DNA from 4 places in the Gracilibacillus xinjiangensis genome. Region 2 is predicted to be linked to each of the others. Evidence: riboswitches for the same ligand, from Rfam matches in the RefSeq annotation. Region 2 holds a riboswitch; each other region holds the start of a gene.
The links. A riboswitch is a leader RNA that binds a small molecule or an ion and turns the genes downstream of it on or off. The one in region 2 is predicted to bind S-adenosylmethionine.

Region 1 (5,394 bases), 330 kb from region 2:
TGGTTTGTCGGCTCATCTAAAATCAATAAATCAGCTGGTTGAATTAAAGCCTTTGCAATGGCCACCCTTTTTTTCTGACCGCCAGAAAGCTCTTCCACCTTCTGATTCATATTCGTTATCCCTAATTTAGTCAGTACCGTTTTTGCAACAGTCATAGCATCCCATGCATCCAGATGATCCATCTCTGCTTGCATTTGAAGTAACTTTTGCTGCAAGTGCGTATTCTCCGGTTCCCGCTCTAATTCTAATACAGCCCGCTCATAATTTCGTAGTGTCACAATTGTTTTTGCCTCACCATAATAAATCTGGTCAAGGACAGATAATCCGCTATCTAATTTCGGTTCCTGATCTAAGTATTCCATTCGATAATCATTTGGGTGGTCCATCCCGCCAGATTCAGCTGTGTCTAATTTTGCTAATACTTTCAGTAATGTAGATTTCCCTGTTCCATTTACACCAATCAACCCGATCCGGTCATTCTCACTTACGGAGAAAGTGATACTGTCAAAAAGCACTTTTTCCCCATATGTTTTTGTTAATCCTTCTACTTTCAAGCCTCGCAATGCGGTCAACTCCTTCTTTCAGACATTCCTGATTATAAAATAGGCGATATCAACCGTGATACCGATTCTTTAAATCGAATCCATAACGGCCTTTTTTGATATAGCGCATAAGTTAGTTGTGTTACATTTTCCATATCTTTCTCAAATTCATCCACAAGCATTTCTGCCAATGTCTCATTATATATAAAAGCATTCACCTCAAAGTTCAGACGGAAACTTCTTACATCAATATTTGCCGTTCCGACAGATGCAATGGCTCCATCTACTATAATCATCTTAGCATGTAAGAATCCCTTCTGATAAATATAAACCGTTGCCCCTGCTTTCAGTAATTCACCAATATAAGAGTATGTTGCCCAATAGACAAACGGGTGATCAGGCTTGTTCGGTATCATAATTCTAACATCAACACCGGACAAACATGCTATCTTTAATGCATCTAGCAGACTCTCATCTGGAATAAAATACGGTGTTTGGATAAAAATATATTTCTTTGCAGACATAATCATTTTCATATAGCCATGCTTAATTTGCTCCCACTCCGAATCAGGACCGCTTGAAACAATTTGCATACCAATTTTACCTGCAGGCTTTGTTGCATAATAACGCTTATGGTAATCAATGTCATTGCGAGAAGCCTGATTCCAATCAAGAATAAAACGTGTTTGCATATGGTTGACTGCACTGCCAACAACCCTTAAGTGGGTATCCCGCCAATAACCAAATCGTTTATCAACACCTAAATATTCATCACCAATATTAAAACCACCGATATAGCCGATTTCTCCATCAATGATCGCCAATTTACGGTGATTCCGATGATTAATTTTCAGATTAACTTTTGGAATTAATGGGGGAAAGAATCCTTCCACCTCTGCCCCTGCTTGACGCATTTTCCGTATTAATTTCCGGCTTAACTTCCTTGATCCCATATCATCATACAGAAACCTTACTTCCACACCCTCTTGCGCTTTTCTCATCAGCACATCCGCTAACCGCTGTCCCAAATGATCTGATCTCACAATATAGTAAACTAAGTGAATATGATCTTTTGCTTTCTCAATATCTTCTATTAGTGCATTAAACTTCCGATTCCCATCAGTAAACACTTTTACATCATTATCTTGTGAGAAGATGGCATCATTGTTCCGTAAATGTAAGTAAAACAAATCCTCATATGCATGCATTCTTTCATCATTTACTTGAAACTGTTTTGATTCAATCTCTCTCAATTGGTGTTGTACAGCTGTTTTTACACCTAATTTACTCTTTGTATCCCATGTAAAGATCGTCTTATTACTAAGCTTTCGACCGAAAATTAAGTATAGAATAAATCCAAAAATAGGAATGAATGTTAAAACCATAATCCATGCCCATGTTGATGTTGCATTTTTTCTCTCTAAAAAGATGATCGCTAAAGATAATATAATATTAAAAATTAAAAGAAAACTTATTACTAATTGATAAACACCCATCTGATGCCCCCCTTTCCTTGTCTTAATATAGCATACTTTTCCCTAATACGAGCGAATCAACACTTCGTTAATCAATGGACAAGTATTTTTCGTCTGGACTATTCTTTGGACCTTTGATTTGTAATACGCCATTAGTAAACGTTACTTTGACTTTATCCTTATCAATCATGTATGGTAATGTAATCGTTCGTTCCTTATACTGTTCTTTTCTCTCTTTTCTGTAATAGTGATACGTTTGATCATAATGCTCGGTTTCTTCCTTATGCGAAATATTTATCAATAGTTGACTTCCATGAACAGCTAACTGAATCTGTTCTTTCTTAACACCAGGCAAATCAACACGGACCAGCCATTCTTTTTCTGTTTCTAAAATATCTGCCGGAATTCTCTCAGGGCCTCTTGCTCTTTCAAAAAACTGGTCAATTGTCCCCATAATATTTCGTGTTGGTTTATCGTAGATAAATGCATCCAGCTTTCTAATTAGTTCATCTCCCCAAACCGGGAGTCGTTCTGATCTTTTTTCTTTATTATCCATTTTTATCACCTTTCTTTTTTTATTTTTATACTAGTCTATGCACCTGTAAAGAGAGTGTAATAGGTATTTGCCTAAAAAAATTAATGGAGCTGATTGCAAAAATTGATCATTATGATTGACGCTTACATTCTTTTCACTTATAATATGATTAATAATTTCATTAATAGACTCTTATTGAGAGAGGCAGAGGGACTAGGCCCGTTGAAGCCCGGCAACCGTCAGTTTGGAGCATCCAAGTTGAAAAGGTGCTAATTCCTACAGGTGCAAACCTGAAAGATAAGAGGAGGATATAAGTTAACACAAACCTCTTCTTACCTGGATAAGAAGAGGTTTTTTTATTACATATTAATTGGAGGGGTATTATGACACATTCATTCGATTTTACAGGCAATGAAACATCATTGCTTCATGGCGGCCAACAAGTAGATCCTGCCACTAATTCACGTGCTGTCCCTATTTACCAGACAACATCTTATGTATTTAATGACACAGAACATGCACAGAACTTATTTGCTCTAGCAGAACCTGGCAATATTTATTCGCGAATTATGAATCCTACAGTTGATGCATTCGAACAGCGTGTGGCATTACTGGAAGATGGTGTTGCTGCTGTTGCCACATCCTCTGGAATGGCGGCAATTACTCTAGCCATTCTGAATCTAGCAAATACAGGTGATGAAATTCTTGCTGACAGTAATTTATATGGAGGAACGTTCAATTTATTTAACAAAACGTTACCAAAGTATGGAATTGATGTGAAATTTATCGATGGATCGAATCCAGAGAATTTCCGCACTGCGATCACACCTAAAACAAAAGCAATATTCGGAGAAATTATTACTAATCCAAGCTTAAATATTTTCGATATTGAAGCTGTTGCTGATATCGCACATGAAAATGGTATCCCGCTTATTATTGATAATACTTTTGCTACCCCATATCTATGTAAACCAATTGCATGGGGTGCAGATATCGTTGTCCATTCCGCAACAAAGTGGATTGGAGGTCATGGAACAACCATAGGTGGCATAGTAGTTGATAGTGGCAAGTTTAATTGGAACAGCGACAAGTTTCCAGGTTTTGTTGAACCTGACGAAACATACCATGGCATTCGTTTCGGTATTGATATTGGACCGCCTGCCTTCGCCATTAAATTGCGTGTGCAGTTATTACGTGATATTGGTGCATGTCTAAGCCCGCAGAATGCTTTTTATTTCTTACAAGGGCTAGAAACATTGCATTTGCGTATCGAACGTCATAGCGAAAATACAAAAGCGGTAGCAGAATATTTAAATGATCATCCACAAGTTGAATGGGTAAATTATCCAGGTTTAGAAAATCACCCTTCACATGAATTAGCGAAAAAGTATTTACGCAATCATTTTGGTTCCATCATTACTTTCGGAATCAAGGGTGGCAGAGAAGCTGGACGTGGTATTATTAATAACATCCAGTTATGGTCACATGTTGCAAATGTTGGTGATGCGAAGTCATTAATTATCCACCCCGCCTCAACAACTCATCAACAATTATCCGCAGAACAGTTAAAGTCATCTGGTGTGACAGAAGAACTTGTCCGCTTATCTGTCGGGATTGAAACAGCTGATGATATTATTAAAGACTTAGATCAAGCAATTGCTAAAGCAACAAATAGTGAACCGACAATTAAAATAGATGCTGAAAAAGCGATTGTATGGGCGTTATCTTCACCATATGCCAGAGAGAATGCCGGAATCCGCCAAAAAAATATTGCAGTAGTAGGCTATAGTGAGGAGGCTGCAAATACTGTTGCTAATTTACAAAAGCTAGGTTTTCAAATTACACCTGTCAGTGAACAGGAAAGCACCCTTTATGGTGTTCCAGCAGTTAGTAACCCTTCCGATGCAGAAGGAGACATTGATATAGTATTAGTAGTAGAATCTAATAATCCGAATCTAGTTTCGGGCAAAGCTAAAATCGTGTGGTTTAGAGAAGAAGCTGATAGCACAATTAAAGCAAATGCGGAAGCAAAAGGACAAATTATTGTAGAAAACCGTTGTCCTTACCAAGAGGCTGACCGCTTACGCCGTGGAGAGTAATCCCCTTCCCTATCCGTTATTCAAGAGAGAATAACCGTGGATCTTTATTGATTCACGGTTATTTCTGTTTACCCGGATTGCTTACTGTGATAAAATACACTCATTTATTATTGCCAGAGCAGTGAATGAACTCCCTTAAGCATTTGCCCTGGCAAATTACATATCACATGTTTTCCCTGTTTGATGCATATATTATAACGTGTGAAAAACAAGAAAGATGGGTATAGAAATATACAGTAGAACAATCTAAGAATGTCTAATCGAAGGTGTGTGCAATGAAAAAAATCCTCATAAGTTTGCTTGTCCTATTAATAATAGGCAGTACAGCCAGTGCGCTGATAATAATAGATTTCGGTACTAATAATCAAGACAATATATCAACATCCTCTCCTGACACGAATCAGACAGAAACGAATGAACTAAATATAGATGATCATGATCAGGAATCAGACAATGAAAACCTTTCACAAGAGCTGGAAGAAGAAATTGAAGAGGAAACGGAAAATTTTGGTGATGCAATGAAGGATGTTTTTATTGATGCATTAACTTTCTTCAAGAAAGATACACATATTGTCGCAATTGGCGATTCACTGACTCAAGGTGTTGGTGATGAAACGGATAACGGTGGATATGTCGGTGTATTAGAAGAACACTTCGACAACGAAGAAGCAAAGGTTACCATCGATAATTTCGGTAAGCGGGGAAATCGAACAGATCAATTGTTGAAACGTTTAGAAAATGAA
Region 2 (5,394 bases):
GTGCATCGATTATGGCTTTGCAAATCGCCAAGCCTAAGCCACTCCCGCCAGCTTTTCTGCTTCTTGCTTTATCTACTCGATAAAAACGATCGAAAACTAGTTTTTGATCGTTTTCACTTAAACCATCACCAAAGTCATGAACAGAAATAAGCACATGCTCCTCTTTATCTACTAAATAGATGTTAATTTCTTTATCACTATATTTACAGGCATTATCAACTAATATATAGATTGCCTGGTATAGTTTTTGCTTGTCTGCACTAACCATTCGAGACAAAGGGGATTCCTCATATAAGTGGATATCACGATTGTATGCAATAGATAATGAGCGAACCACTTCACGAATCAAATCAGTAATATTAACTGGTGCAAAGCGGACATTCTCGATCGTTTCATTCTTTGCCAACATGAGCATTTGCTCTGTTATATGCTTCATTCTACCAGCTTCTGAAAGAATGGCATCAACAGCTTCATCAAATATTTCTGTTCTTTCTTTACCTCGTCTCTGTAGTAACTCTGTATAGCTGGTTATCACAGATAGTGGTGTTTTTAACTCATGAGACGCATCTGAAACAAATCGGGCTTGTTTAGCCATATTCTCGTCAATTCGATCAATCATTTGATTATATGCTAGTTGCATTTCAGCAATCTCATCTTTCCCATTTGCTGTTATCGATATTTTTTCCCATTTTCCATTCTTTGGATTACTGTTGATCTCCCTTGTTAGCCTCTTTATCGGTTTAGTAACATAGTGAGCGATCATGATGCCTGCTAAAATAGCTGGTATGATCATAAATAATGAAGTGATCAATAAAACAACTTGGAGTCTGTTGAGTGCATCTTTCATGGAATATAAAGCTTCACTTACTTGAAGAGTAACAATGGATCCATCATTCCAAATAACAGGGATGGCTACCTGTACATATGGTATATCATCTGATGAATGGTTTAGTGTTGTCATCTCTTTGTCGGTATATTGAACTGGCCAATTATGGTAGCTTGCGTCTTTGGCATAGTTATGGATCGGATGGTTTGTTTCATCAATAATACGAATCATTCCATTAGCAGGTAAGAATGCCTTTAATAGGCGCGAACTGTCTACATTGATTTCATCTTGCTGAGCAATAGCCTCCATAATGGATAGCGCATCTTCCTTCACACGAGCTATCTCGTTCTCACTAACTCTGCTTTCATATAAAAAATAGACAACACTGTTGACGAACACAACAACAATTACCATTCCTATACTTAAAAATAACTGTACTTTTGTCCCCAGTTTCATATCTTTATGTCCTTTATAGTATAACCAACACCGCGAATCGTCTGGATGGTAGACTTATTAAATGGTTTGTCGATTTTATTTCGGACATAACGAATATATACATCTACTACATTTGTATCACCAGCATAGTTATATCCCCAAACTTTATCGAGCAGTTGCTCTCTTTGGAAGACTTGGTTTTTATTTTTAAGTAAAAATGTTAGTAAATCATATTCCCTTGGTGTCAGTTCAATTGACTGTGTGCCTCTTTTTACACTTCTCGATTTCAAATCAATCAGAAGATCATCAAATAGCAGCATGTCTGTTTCCTGTTGTTGATTAGTATTTGTTCTTAAATGTACTCTAATTCTAGCCAGCAGTTCTTCGATTTGGAACGGCTTTGTTACATAATCATTTGCACCAAGATCTAAACCTGATACTTTATCATGCACTTCGTCTCTTGCTGTTAATAGAATAATAGGTGTATCTTTATTTATTTTGCGAAATCTTCTTAACACTTCGAGACCACTCATTCCTGGTAACATAATATCTAATAATACCAATTGGTAAGTATTTGAATGCAATAACTGAAAAGCATGTTGTCCATCTAAAGCTGTTTCTGTTTCATATCCCTCATAACTTAATTCCAATTCCAATACTCTTGCAAGTTTCTCTTCATCTTCAACAATCAATATGGACGACATCCTGATTCACCACCTTCTTTTCAATAATATAGCACAGACATGATAAAAAAGTGATAAAACGAATAATATTGTTGACATTTTCCAATTGCTAGATTACCATAGTTAATAATTACATATCTATTCTTATCCAGAGAGGTGGAGGGACTGGCCCTTTGAAGCCTCAGCAACAGACATATTGTACTGTGCTAATTCCAGTAGCGTTTGCTGAAGATAAGAAGAGCAGTGAAACGGCATTCAACCTCTTCTTATTTGTAAGAAGAGGTTTTTTCTCATTTTCTCATGTTATCATAAGAATAGATAAATACATATTGAGAGTAGGATAATTATGACAACAATTACAAATGTAGCACCATTTCGAGCAGACCATGTAGGAAGTTTATTAAGACCTGAAAGATTAAAGCAAGCACAAGCTGATTTTAAAGCAGGAAAAATAACAGAGGATCAGTTAAATGAGATTCAAATAGAAGAGGTAAAAAGAATTGTAGACAAGCAAATTGAAGCTGGTTTAGAGCTTGTTACTGATGGAGAGTTTAGAAGGCTGTGGTGGCATACTGATTTTATGGAAAACTTGAATGGTTACGAGGGGTATGTACCAGACCATGGGTATCAATTTGCTGACTTAGAAACAGAACCATATAATGTTAGAAACATTGGGAAGATTTCTTTTAATCCAGATCATCCTTTTATTCAACACTTTAAAGATTTCAAGGAGATTGTTGGCAACAGGGCTGTAGCTAAGCAAACAATACCTAGTCCAAACCAATTCTTTTATCCTAATTTAAGAAACCATGATTTCTATCCCGATATGGAAGAATTCACTAAAGATATCATTCAAGCATACAAGGATGCTGTGAAAGCATTTTATGATGCAGGTTGCCGTTATTTACAATTTGATGATGTATATATTGCTGGACTTTCTTCACCAGACATGAGTTTTGAAGGAGATATCTATAATCGGGAACAATATATCGATCTGGCACTAAGGGTGGTAAATGGTGTCCTGGAAGACAAGCCGGAAGATTTAATTGTTACAACACATTTATGTCGCGGGAACTATCAATCATCATGGGCATTTAAGGGCAGTTATGAGTTAATTGCACCAACTTTATTTGCAAAAGAAAAGGTAAATGGTTTCTTCTTAGAGTATGATGATGAAAGATCAGGCGGATTCGAACCACTGGCTGAAATTCCAAAAGGTGGAGCGAGAGTGGTTGTGGGTGCTGTGACTTCTAAAACAGGTGAACTGGAAGATAAGGAAGCAATAAAAGCAAAAATTAAAGAAGCGTCCGAATATATTCCTCTTGATCAACTTTGCTTAAGTCCACAATGTGGCTTTGCATCAACACATCATGGAAATATCCTGACAGAAGAAGAGCAATGGAAGAAATTAAAATTTATTGTTGATGTATCAAAAGAGATTTGGGGATAAAATAATAGAAGACTATCGCTCAACAGAGTGATAGTCTTTTCATTTTCTGGAAATGCATGTTCACTGTTCCATCAAGTACGTATGCTTACTCTTCATTACTGTTCATCAATGTATTCATTACTGCACTCATTTCTTCTAAATAAAAATGAAAAGAAGGGAAAAACAATGATGAGAAAATGGTGATTAGAGTAAGTATATCGCTAAGGAAACCCTCCGCTTTTAAAGTTACATTAAACAGTTACTAGTTCTCCTGTATTGGATTTTTCCACTTTTTCTATGGAGAACAAAAGTTCAGACAGCTTTTCGTAATCTTGGTTATCCATAGCAGTACTTAGAGAATCCAGAAATTCTCCCCATTGTTTTGTTTCTTCGAAAATTTGCGCAGCCATACACGTAGTATTAGCTGAAATCAAGCGTTGTGCCCAGCTGTATAACGGATGTGAAGTATCATGAGGTAATGCATCAATATGAGCCAACTTTTGAATAGTCTCTGCTAGTTCAGCTACTTCATTGTTCTTTAATTGGGTAAAGAGTAATTGACGTTTCTTGTTGTCATTAGGTGTAATGCTCTTTTCAAAATACAAACGGTCTAATCTACTTAATAAAATAGCAGCTTTTCCTTTCGTATCTTTGGTTGCTTTCTCTCTGATATCAATAATTTTAGATATGTTCTCTTCTTTAAAAGGCCCATGGAATCCTGTATTTGAGTCCATGTAACGAAGAATTTGAGCGCCGCCCAATCCGATACCATCCGTACCTGTATAGATGACTTGAGGTAAGTGCTTGAACCTGAATCCAGCAGAAAAATAAGTAAGTAAACCTTCTTCATGTGCTTTATGAACCATTGTAAGTGCTTCGGAGAAGGTAAGTTGCTCAATTACACACTTACTTGGATACGTATTAGCTGTTCCATCCCAAGTAACTTTATCAAATCCGCCTTCTTTAACTATTTCAATGCCTAACATTCCAATTTCAAAGCGATCTGTAATTAGCTTCGGTTTGCCGTTATTTTCTTTTATAGTTTTCTCACGGTCATCTAAAATAGGCGTGTTTATGTTGAAAGCTGCCGCTAATGCTTGGGTATGTGGATCTCTTCGAACATTACCCGCCATGTATTTCATGAATCGTATTGCCTCAGTTGCTGTCATCCTCTCAATTGCTAATTTGCATTCGGTTAAACCATCCATAAAAATAGCTGAACATGCTGCAGACCATGTATGTACAGTTTTTACAGCAGAAGGTTTAAAATCACTTTCAAATAATGGTCTCCCGACATATGATGAGGATGGTGCATCACCACCAACATTCAACTTAACTCTCCCAATAATGTTGAAATTGGGTATGCGGTACGGCTCAACTAATTCACGGTCTTGATCACTACCTCTTTCCAGGTGTTCAATGTGAACAATCACCCCTTTTAAATTATCGTTGGACTTTAAGGTTCCATACAAATGTCCTAATCCTGGATCAGTAATGGAAGCATAAGTTTGAACATCACGGAAGCCTGAATTTCCCCAAGGAATAATAGGACCATTATAACGATGCCCTTTTTCTAATAGTACATAGGCAAAGCGAATTGCCATTCGTTCATCAATAGTTGGTAAGCGATTTTGCTTCCGTAAGTCTGTAATAAGATTACTGATTACATGTAAATATTGAGAATTTGTTAGCTCTGGCGGTTCAATGTTATCTAAATCACCTTCTAGTTCTATGTGTATATAGAATCTGCCATCTTTCATATATAGCTTACTGGAATTTTGTCTTTCTTCCCATGCTTCTAAGTGGAGGTTAAGTAATGAATAGATGTGAAAAATGTTATTTAATAAAGTCTTCGAATCTTGATTTTGTTCCAGTATTTGATTTATTTCATGGAGAAAAAGCGTCTGAAATGTCTCTAATTCAGGAAATTCCTGTACTAATGATTTTAATTCACTTTGAATTCTTATATAAAAATCATTTAGTGTACAATATTCACTAATAGAATATGGAGTATTCTTTAT
Region 3 (5,394 bases), 530 kb from region 2:
TACAATCCCCGATGTTGGCTTCATTAAAGTGGCGATCATCGAGATGAATGTCGATTTCCCTGCACCATTTGGTCCCAGTAACCCAACAGATTCTCCTTGTTTTAAATATAAACTGACATCATCCACCGCTACTTGCTTTTTATATACTTTGCGCAATGCCTCTGTTTCTAGCAAAGGGTTCACCTTCCTTTAGTTCATTAATATATTCTTAGTTTAATTGAAAAAGGACAGTGCGAACACTGCCCTCAGTCATTACTTTTCATCCAAACTGTGACTTAAGTCATTTTATACATAACCATTCCGTATCGCATAGATAGCAATTTGTGTACGGTCCCTTAATTCAAGCTTATCAAGAAGTTGACTAATATGATTTTTTACCGTACCTACAGATAAAGCCAATGCCTCTGCAATTTCTTTATTACTCTTCCCTTCTCCAAGCAAACATAATATATCTGTTTCTCTTTTCGTTAATGAAACAGGATGACCTTCATTAACAGGCGCCCTTTTTTCCAGCAAATGCGGGACGACTTTCTTCGCTACCTCACCTGGTAATTGTAATCCACCAGCTAAACAATTTTTGATTGCATGGATAAGCTGGCTTGCTTCTGCATCCTTCAGCAGGTATCCATGAACACCTATTTTCAACGCCTGAACAGCATATTCTTCATCATTAAATGTTGTCAGCATCAGTACCTTCATTTCCGGAAAGCGTCTTAGCAACTCTTTTGCCGCTTGCAATCCATCCATCTCTGGCATTCTTATATCTAATATCGCCATATCATAATAATTCTGCTCACGTAATTTTAATGCTTCCTGGCCATTTTTTGCTTCACCTGTTACATGGATGGTTGGATCAGTTTCCAACATCATTTTAATTCCCTGTCTAACAATTGCTTGGTCTTCGGCTAATAATATCTTTATCACTTAGGACCCCCCTTTATTGGAAACATGCCACGAATAACAAATTGGTTACTGTATGATTGAACCTCTAATTGACCGCCAATTTGAATCAGTCGTTCCCTCATCGCCTTTAAACCAAATCCTTCTTTTATGTCTATTTCATTTTGTAATGGATTAATCACTTCAAACCGGAAATGGGTGGCACCAGGCGCTTCCAGAATGATTGTCGCCTCTTTTCCAGAACTGTGTCTCATAACATTAGTTAGTGATTCCTGAATGGCACGATAAACAACGCTAGCCTGTTCTGGACTCAATGAAATAGACAGAGCATTTTGCCGCATCGAAAATGATATTGATATGTACTGCTCTGCCTCGAGTTTACGAATTAATTGAATAATTGCTGCAATCCCTGTAATCTTATCTTCCTTTAATGCTTTCACTGCTTTTCTCGTTTCGGATAAACTTTCTTGTGCTAAACTTTTTAGCTGGCTCCACTCCTCACGATTATCCTGCAGCCTTAATATTTCAATTTGCATTAATAAATTCGTTAATGTATGACCAACACGATCATGAATTTCTCTTCCTATATAAATACGCTCTTGTTGCCTGACATGCTCATCATTCGATATCGAATCACGTTTTACCTTGCGATACGTATGCAATAGCGCCTGATAACGTTCTTCTAAGTCTGTTACATCTTTTACGTTTTTTTGAAAATAATAAGCGAATAAAATTGTAGATATAGATACTAAAAAAAGCATGAGGAGAATTATAGGTGAAAAAAACTCCATATGTATTAAATAAATGGATCCTATCACGATGATTAACAAGCTATACATCGTTTTTCCTCTGAAAAGATAAGTAATATGGACAATTAAAAAAATAAACATCATCCAAACAAATGGATTCACTACCCCATTCAATGGGATAAGAAATGTAACAGTTAGTACAATGCATAAACCGAACCAAATGATGTAATTTCCCTTTTTTATGATAGAACGAAAGAAGAATAATGAGAAAAAAATGGCTGCCATTCCAAAAAGGTATGCCGAATGAGACTCAGCATCCATCTCGACAATTAATCCACCTGTCCATGCCAACAGCCATAATAATAACCAAAGCCACATTGACCCCCGCATATGCCCCCCCCTTTCTCAATAATATACCATAATTCAGAAGATTCGAGCTTCGGAAATATTATCGTGCAAAGCACTTGTAAGACGTTAAATGAACAGAATGACATTATTAACCTACTTAACGTTTGGCAATATTACTATATAGTAAAATACTCTCAATCTATATTCTTCGTACACTTTTTCATAAATCTCTATTGACATTGCCAAAAAATAGTTATAGTATTACATTAAATGTTCATAGAAAGCAATTCTTATCCAGAGAGGTGGAGGGGCAGGCCCGGTGAATCCTCGGCAACAGGTTCGAACTTAGAACACTGTGCCAAATCCTGCGGGACAGCATATACTACGAGTACCCGGAAGATAAGAAGTAGTGATGTCAATCAAACTTCTTATCAAACCAGATAAGAGGTTTTTTATTATAAGGTAAATTGCCATCAAGTATGAGGCAAATCACGTTCTTCCAATAGGATTGTATCAAAACAAAAGGAGGATGTTTATACATGACAGAGCAGTTAATTACGTATGAACATTATCGAGAGAGTCACTGGAATGGATTTACACCAGACGCAGAGGATCAGACAAAAGGTGCTCAAGATATTATTGACTACGCTTACGGGTCTTATGGAGATTCCTTAGTGTATGCTTGCAGCTTTGGTGCAGAAAGTATGGTTTTGATTGATTTAATTTCTAAAGTAAAACCTGATGCGAAGTTAGTTTTCCTTGATACAGACCTTCACTTTCAGGAAACATATGATTTAATTGATCAAGTGAAAGAAAAGTATCCACAATTACAAATTGAGATGAAACGACCTGAATTGACGTTAGAAGAGCAGTCAGAGCAGCATGGTTCGGCTTTATGGAAACGAAATCCTGATCAATGTTGCTATATAAGGAAAATAAAACCATTAGAAGAAGTGTTGAATGGTGCGACAGCATGGATTTCAGGCTTAAGACGCGAACAATCGCCTAGTCGTGCAAACACAGAATTTTTTAATAAAGACAATCGGTTTAAATCTGTGAAAGTTTGTCCGCTAATTTATTGGACTCATGATGATGTATGGGACTATATCCGGTCGAATAATTTACCATATAATCCTTTGCACGATCAAAATTATCCTAGTATCGGTTGTATCCCATGTACAAAACCAGTAGAGCAAGGCGGGGATGAACGATCAGGAAGATGGACAAATTTCAATAAAACAGAATGCGGATTACACACCACGTAAGTTATGGTGCTTATTTTTATGACAATATCAAAGTAAATCAATAGGTTTAATTATGTAAATGGATCCTTTATCCAAAAATCTACTTAGGGGTGAGTTTTTTGACATTACAAGTTGTCAATAGTCCTTTTGACGAAAGGCAAACAGAAATCTTAAATCAGCTGTTACCAACACTAACCAATGCACAAAAAAATTGGCTTGCAGGCTATTTAGCTGCTTCTCAAGCAACAGAAGCTCCGGCAGCTCCCGGGCAACCACAGGCACAAGCGACATCAGCACCAACAAGGACGATAACCATTCTATATGGTTCCGAAACCGGGAACAGCCAAGCACTTGCGGAAAGCCTAACAGATAAATTAAAAGCAAAAAATCTAAAAGTATCTGTATCAAGCATGGATGATTTTAAGCCAAAGAAAATTAAAGAGGTAGAAGATTTATTTATCATCACAGCTACGCATGGTGAAGGAGATCCGCCAGATAATGCCATTCAGTTCCATGAATTTTTACTTGGGCGTAAAGCTCCTAAATTAGAGAACGTCCGCTTCTCTGTTCTGGCATTAGGCGATGAGTCTTATGAGCATTTTTGTCAAACAGGTAAAGACTTTGATAACCGCTTAGAAGAATTAGGAGCAACACGAATTTACAACAGAGTAGATTGTGATGTAGATTACGATGAGTTGGCAGAAGAGTGGATGAACGGAGTGTTAGCAAAGTTAGAAGAAGACCAGGGTAATCAACAGACCGTTGACATTGCAGCACCTACACCAGCTGAACAACCCATTTACTCAAAAAGCAACCCTTTCTCTGCTGAAGTTCTGGAAAATATTAATTTAAGTGGAAAAGGTTCGAATAAGGAAACGAGACATATTGAATTATCTCTGGATGGTTCAAACTTCAGTTATGAACCGGGGGATTGTCTAGCAATCTATCCAAAAAATGACCCGGACTTAGTAAAGCAAGTTATTAAACAACTAGACTGGAATCCAGAGCAAACAGTTCCGATCAATAAACAAGGAGAAATTCGCTCCATTCACGAAGCATTAACATCCATTTTTGAAATTACCAGATTGACAAAAGGCTTGCTTGATAAGGCTGTAAGTTATTTCAAAAATGATGATTTACTAAAATTAATTGCTGACAATGAGCAAATTAAGCAATACATCGATGGCAGGGATTTACTTGATTTAATTCAAGATTATCCGCCAGCAGAACTTGATCCAACAACGATGATGCATTGGCTGCGGAAGATACCGGCACGCCAATATTCCATTTCAAGCAGTTACAAGGCAAACCCTGATGAAGTTCATTTAACTATCGCAACAGTTCGTTACAATAGCTGCGGAAGAGATCGCACGGGAGTTTGTTCCGGTGAATTTGCTGAAAGAATTAAACCTGGTGATGTTGTAGAAGTATATGTTCACCGCAATCCAAACTTTAAATTCCCATTTGATGAGTCCACACCTGTTATTATGATTGGACCAGGAACAGGGGTTGCTCCATTCAGAGGATATATTGAGGAACGTGAAGAACTCGACTTAAAAGGTGACACATGGTTATTCTTTGGTGATCAGCATTTCCGTTCTGACTTTCTATACCAAGTCGATTGGCAAAATTGGCTAAAGAAAGGCTATTTATCTAAGATGGATGTAGCTTTCTCTAGAGACACAGCGGAAAAAGTTTATGTCCAAAACCGTCTGTTAGAAAACGCAAAAGATGTATTCGCTTGGTTGGAACGCGGAGCACATCTATTCGTTTGTGGCGATGAGAAGAGAATGGCGAAGGATGTTCATCAAACTCTCATTCAGATTGTCGCTGAACAAAAGGATGTTAGTCGAGAAGAAGCAGAAGCATATATCAATCAATTAAAACAAGAAAAACGTTATCAAAGAGACGTATATTAATTAGGAGGATATCCATGGCAGGCAACGACCAGAAAAAACTAGACCCAATTGAAAAGTTAAAAGAAGACAGCCGGTTTTTAAGGGGAACAATTGTTGAGGGATTAAATGATCCAATAACTGCATCTATCTCAGATGATGACACAAAACTACTGAAATTTCATGGCAGTTACCAACAGGATGACCGTGACATTCGTGATGAGCGCCGCAGACAAAAGTTAGAACCGGCATACTCAT
Region 4 (5,394 bases), on a different contig from region 2:
ATCCTGGCAGGTAACTCACTCATAACCCGTCCCTGTTGGACACCACCTAATGCAATCATAAATCGTTCTGCACTTGGGAACCTTTGAGGCAATAAAAATGCATCTCGAAGAAAGTAAGGAATCTCTATTTGCTCATTATTATACTGGATGACTCGAATCGTTGTATCACCTGGAAGAAGTACAGTTTCCGCTATAGGTACATTCTGGTGTTTTTCTAATTCCTTATCAGGATTTGTTACTTGATTAATTTGAATCGTCAAATTGTCCTCTAATTCTTTCAACCGTAAATGAATTTCCTGAATATCGTAAGTGTGCGCTTGTTCTATTGATGGATCTTTATATTCAGGGACTTCCACTGTTGCAGAGCCATATGTTTCTACATACCATTTAATCACAATGTAGAGTGATTCCCACGCAGATAATGCTTCTGAAAACCGGAAATTTCTTGTTTGATGTGCTGCATCATTACCTAGCAAGCGGATATTATGCATTGCATCACTTTGTTCTTTCAGGATAAGACCTTGATCCACTAAACAATGAATTCGATCATTTAAGCCTGTCTTTTCATATTCTGATATCTTTTCTAAATGAAAAACATGCTGGATAACTCCCTCAACAAATACTCGGGCATGTGTGAGCATTGTTCTGGGACTAGTAAATACACTGTATTCTAGTTCTCTGGCAATTTGAGCTAACTCAAAGGATATCTCCTGAAGAAAATAATAAAAATACTTTTTCTGTTTCATAATACCTAACCTCTCGATCAATCTTTTAATAGTTTATAAGACAAATAAAAGCAACTATCAAAAGATAGTTACTCTCCAATACTATATTGCTTCCCATAAATTCCAGGGATAATCATTTGGCGGGATGGAGTCACAATAGGTTTCTTCTTTTTTTACTGGGTGGTCAAATCCAATACAATGGGACCATAATGCAATTTGTTGTCCTGGTTTATTGACTTTTGCTCCATATTTCTGATCACCGAAGAGAGGGAAACCACGTGAGGCAAATTGAACTCTTATCTGGTGAGGACGACCTGTATGCAGATCAACTTTCACTAGACTAAAATTATTGGATGTTTCGAGAACTTGATAGTCCAATACCGCCTTTTTCGCTTTTGTCTCCCTTTCCGAAGCTGTCCTGACTATATTTTTTTGTCGATCTTTTACTAAATAATCCTCTAATCTGCCAGACTTCTTATAGGGCAAGCCATGAATCACCGCTAAATATTGCTTAGTGACAGAGTTTCTTCGAATCGCATCAGATAATCGGGATGCCGCTTTGGATGTTTTAGCAAATACCATGGCACCGCCAACAGGCCGATCTAATCGATGCACTAAAGCTAAATATACATTCCCCGGTTTCTGATAACGTTGTTTGATATCTTTTTTTAATATGTTTAACAGATCCTCATCTTGTGAGCGATCTGCTTGAACTGGAACGTTAACAGGTTTCTCGACAGCAAGCAGATGGTTATCCTCATGCAGAATCGGAATCTCCATAGTATCTCCAGACTCCTTTTTTTTATTGATGTCTTCGATCATACCATAAATTATACCTAGTTAAAATAGTCTCGTCCAAAATCTCTTTTGCTCTTACCAATAAAAAAGCCTTTGTCGCTTCTAATGCAACAAAGGCGTGTAAACCATTTTATCCCCAGATCTCTTTTGCTAAATCTACAATGTACTTCAATTTATTCCATTGGTCTTCTTCTGTTAATTTATTCCCATGGTGTGTAGAGGCAAAGCCGCATTGAGGACTTAAACACAGCTGATTTAATGGAACATATTTGGATGCTTCTTCTACACGAGCTTTAATCAATTCTTTATCCTCTAATTCTCCATTCTTTGAAGTAATCAGTCCAAGTACAACGTGAGCTCCGCCGTTCGGAATATGATCTAATGGTTTAAAACCGCCTGAGCGTTCATCATCATACTCCAGGAAAAAGCCGTTCACTTTTTCTTTTGCGAATAATGTCGGTGCAATTAAGTCATAACTGCCTTCAAATGCCCAGTTAGAACGATAGTTTCCACGGCAAAGGTGTGTTGTTACAATAAGGTCACCAGGTTTGTCTTCAAGTACGCCATTTACAACACGTAATGCCAAATCAATTAAGTAATCTCTTGAAAATTCTCCGTCATTAAACGGGATATCTGGTGAAGATAGTCCTGCAATATACACATCATCAAATTGAAGGTAACGAACACCCGCATCATAAAATGCTTTGATTGCATCACGATATGCCTGAATCACATCTTTTGCAAATTCTTCAATATCTGGATAAATAGAAGCATTGCGAATTCCTTCATTAAATAATTGATTCGGACTAGGGATTGTCTGTTTAGCAACCGCTCTTCCGTCAACAATTTCGTTAAATTCTTTAAAATCCTGAATAAATGGATGTTTTGGATTAAAAGAAACCTTGCCATTATTGCGGATATTATATCTCTCTGTTTCTTCTTCTCCATTAAAGATATAGCCAACTTCCGGAACATATCCTTCAATCCCGTTTAAATGCTCCAAAAAGTCGGTATGCCAGAAGCGACGGCGAAACTCTCCGTCAGTAACAAGCTCTAAACCTACTTCAATTTGTTTATCAACAATGTGTGCAATTTCTTTATTCTCCACTTCACGCAACTGTTCTGAGGAGATTTTCCCTTCTTGAAAATCTTTTCTCGCTTTCAGCAGACTCTCTGGTCTTAACAGACTTCCTACATGGTCGGCTTTAAATGGTGCTGTAATTAGTTTTGTTGTCATTGTTCATTCTCCTTTTTTTGGCATTTAACTTTTCTTAATTAGCATCAAAAAAGACCTTCTAAGAAGAAGGCCTTTCATTAGCAAAAGTCATTCTTCTTATCTTTTAGACTGTTTGACAGTCTATTGGAATTAGCACCGGGTCTATCGATATAGACTGGTTGCTGAGACATCGCAGGGCCAAATCCCTCCGCCTCTCTTGATAAGAAATTATTTAATTTTATAAAATGATACTTTCATTTCCAGGAATTATTTATATCCCGGATTAATGGATGGTGTAACTCAACCAGTAGCTAGTACTTATGAGTAACTGATTGTAAGTTTAATATATCGTTCAATAAAATGCAATACTTTTTTTCAAAGAATTCAGAATATTAAAAACCATAAACAATGATATATTACTAATGCTGGCCATTTAGTGCCTTTTCATTAAAGGATGCTAGATTTAATTGGTCACAGACAATTTGATTTTTCCCTTTATGTTTTGCCCGATATAGAAGATCATCTGCTTCATCAAAGAAATCCACCTTAGATAAGTGTTTCTCGAGGTGTTTCAAGCCAATACTAACCGTTACATTTCCATTTAATTCCTCATGAAACTGTTCAGAAATATGACAACGAATTTCTTCTAACAAACTATAGGTTGTTTCTAACTGTTTGTTTGTCAGTAATACAGCAAATTCTTCCCCCCCATACCTGGCAACAATATCATCCTCTGTTACTTTTTCGGAAATGGCAATTGCCACACGCTTTAATACAATATCCCCATTACTATGTCCATATTTATCATTTACCCTTTTAAAATTGTCAATATCAATAACAGCTAATTGCAACGGCATATCATAAACTATACTTTGTTCATATAGAAAGTCCAGATATTCATGGAATGTTTTATGATTATAAAGCCCTGTTAGTGCATCAATCTTCGTCAGCCTTTCCATCATTGTACTCTTCACCATTAATTCCCGCTCCTTCTCTGTAGTCTTATGCAGCATCTCTAGAACTTCATTTACCCTGGATAGAATGAACAGAAAAACGAAGTAGCTGCATAATAAAACAAAGATATAAGCAAAATATTCATATACAGATACAGCAGCTCGAATTGATGGCAATAAATAAATGGAAGACAAACCAATAAGATTTACAATCAAACTAAATTTAAGTTTTTTCTGATCCAAATAAATTAATATGGCAGCCATTGGCAGCAACATCAGAACCTGGAGTCCTGGTACAGAAGGGTGACTGATAATGATAGCCAGTGCAGATATCGTGCCCGTAAATGTCAAAATTCTAGCACCTTTTACCCCTTTTACCTTAATAAAGTAACTAGTTAATCCCATTGCAGCTAATTGTATAGTTGCAGGAATTAGTAATTTACTTATTGTATACTCCTTTACATAATATGGGAAGTAGTATATCGTGATAATTAAACCAATCACTTGCCCTGCAAATGACATGAATACCATTATCCAATAGATATTTAGCACTTTCACAGTCCACAATTTATTGTTAACAAGTTGGTGACTTTCATTTATCATTTGTTTCCCATCCTTTTATCTTCCGTGCATTACCCTTTTATTAATTATACACAATCCATTAGGCCTTATCACCTAATATCTTCTATAATATTGTTTTTTTACATTTTATCCTACGATTTACTTAGAATAGTATATTTCGGTAATTCTCTATTTATTGCTAACTTACTATATAATGCGGTTATATATACGACACATGGAATTTTTACTATGAGCTCTTTTAATTTTTGTTTACTCGTATGTTCTCCGTGGTATAGTCTTCTATTAGAAAGGAAGAATACTTATGATTTCTATATATCTATCGACACCCGAGGGGAAATTAAATAGAGAAGAGAATTTTGTTGAAAACAGCTGGATCCAATGTACCGCACCAAGTATGAAGGAGATAAAGACCATATCGAAATATTGTCATGTACCAGTCGAATTTTTGGAAAATCCGCTGGATGAAGAAGAAGCAGCAAGAATTGAGCATGATGAAAACACTGGCAGTACACTAATTATTAATGATTTCCCAATTGAATATGAAAATCAAGAGCATTTCACTTCATATACTACGATACCAATTGGTATTATCTTAACAAACTCACATATTATTACAATTTGCCATAAGGAAGTATCCTTTTTAAAACAAATGCGTCCAAACGTTTTTACTAGGAAAAAAAGTCGTCTGGCATTGCAAATTTTACTTTCAATTTCCACATTATATTTAGAATGTTTACAACAGTTAAACAAGCAGCGTATTGCTATTGAGAAGAATTTAATCAAATCATTAACCAATAAGCAGCTTTACGGGTTAATGGAGATCGAGAAAAGCTTAGTTTACTTTTTAACATCATTAAGGGCAAATGATGATGTGTTAAAAAAAATAGTCCGGACAAATTCAGTAAAAATATTTGAGGAAGATAGAGATTTACTTGATGAGGTTCTTATTGAGAACACGCAAGGTATGGAGACAACTGAATTATATTCCAGAATAACGGACAGGGTGACAAGTTCGTATTCTTCTTTAATTTCCAATGAAATGAATAGTGTTATGAAAACTTTGACCCTTTTTACAATTTTCTTAACAATGCCTACACTTGTTTTCAGTTTCTTCGGAATG

Region 1: linked by a shared signal. The riboswitch ahead of ACFOY7_RS06890 (PLP-dependent aspartate aminotransferase family protein) and the one ahead of ACFOY7_RS08335 (5-methyltetrahydropteroyltriglutamate--homocysteine S-methyltransferase) in region 2 are both predicted to bind S-adenosylmethionine.
Region 3: linked by a shared signal. The riboswitch ahead of ACFOY7_RS06055 (phosphoadenylyl-sulfate reductase) and the one ahead of ACFOY7_RS08335 (5-methyltetrahydropteroyltriglutamate--homocysteine S-methyltransferase) in region 2 are both predicted to bind S-adenosylmethionine.
Region 4: linked by a shared signal. The riboswitch ahead of ACFOY7_RS13750 (5-methyltetrahydropteroyltriglutamate--homocysteine S-methyltransferase) and the one ahead of ACFOY7_RS08335 (5-methyltetrahydropteroyltriglutamate--homocysteine S-methyltransferase) in region 2 are both predicted to bind S-adenosylmethionine.

What each region holds. Positions count from the first base shown of each region.
Region 1 covers NZ_JBHSDT010000004.1:569,589-574,982, reverse strand. Annotated here, with positions in the region: gene ACFOY7_RS06905 (ABC-F family ATP-binding cassette domain-containing protein) at 1-563, opposite strand, end outside; gene cls (cardiolipin synthase) at 596-2,038, opposite strand; gene ACFOY7_RS06895 (Hsp20/alpha crystallin family protein) at 2,106-2,573, opposite strand; SAM riboswitch class I at 2,742-2,856, shown strand; gene ACFOY7_RS06890 (PLP-dependent aspartate aminotransferase family protein) at 2,936-4,651, shown strand; gene ACFOY7_RS06885 (GDSL-type esterase/lipase family protein) at 4,927-5,394, shown strand, end outside.
Region 2 covers NZ_JBHSDT010000004.1:899,204-904,597, forward strand. Annotated here, with positions in the region: gene ACFOY7_RS08325 (sensor histidine kinase) at 1-1,282, opposite strand, end outside; gene ACFOY7_RS08330 (response regulator transcription factor) at 1,279-1,965, opposite strand; SAM riboswitch class I at 2,086-2,182, shown strand; gene ACFOY7_RS08335 (5-methyltetrahydropteroyltriglutamate--homocysteine S-methyltransferase) at 2,291-3,394, shown strand; gene ACFOY7_RS08340 (hypothetical protein) at 3,625-5,394, opposite strand, start outside.
Region 3 covers NZ_JBHSDT010000004.1:369,045-374,438, reverse strand. Annotated here, with positions in the region: gene ACFOY7_RS06070 (ABC transporter ATP-binding protein) at 1-174, opposite strand, end outside; gene ACFOY7_RS06065 (response regulator) at 286-924, opposite strand; gene ACFOY7_RS06060 (sensor histidine kinase) at 921-2,027, opposite strand; SAM riboswitch class I at 2,285-2,403, shown strand; gene ACFOY7_RS06055 (phosphoadenylyl-sulfate reductase) at 2,537-3,262, shown strand; gene ACFOY7_RS06050 (assimilatory sulfite reductase (NADPH) flavoprotein subunit) at 3,361-5,160, shown strand; gene cysI (assimilatory sulfite reductase (NADPH) hemoprotein subunit) at 5,175-5,394, shown strand, end outside.
Region 4 covers NZ_JBHSDT010000008.1:509,524-514,917, reverse strand. Annotated here, with positions in the region: gene ACFOY7_RS13760 (DUF4145 domain-containing protein) at 1-746, opposite strand, end outside; gene ACFOY7_RS13755 (RluA family pseudouridine synthase) at 828-1,505, opposite strand; gene ACFOY7_RS13750 (5-methyltetrahydropteroyltriglutamate--homocysteine S-methyltransferase) at 1,654-2,760, opposite strand; SAM riboswitch class I at 2,854-2,966, opposite strand; gene ACFOY7_RS13745 (GGDEF domain-containing protein) at 3,159-4,295, opposite strand; gene ACFOY7_RS13740 (magnesium transporter CorA family protein) at 4,576-5,394, shown strand, end outside.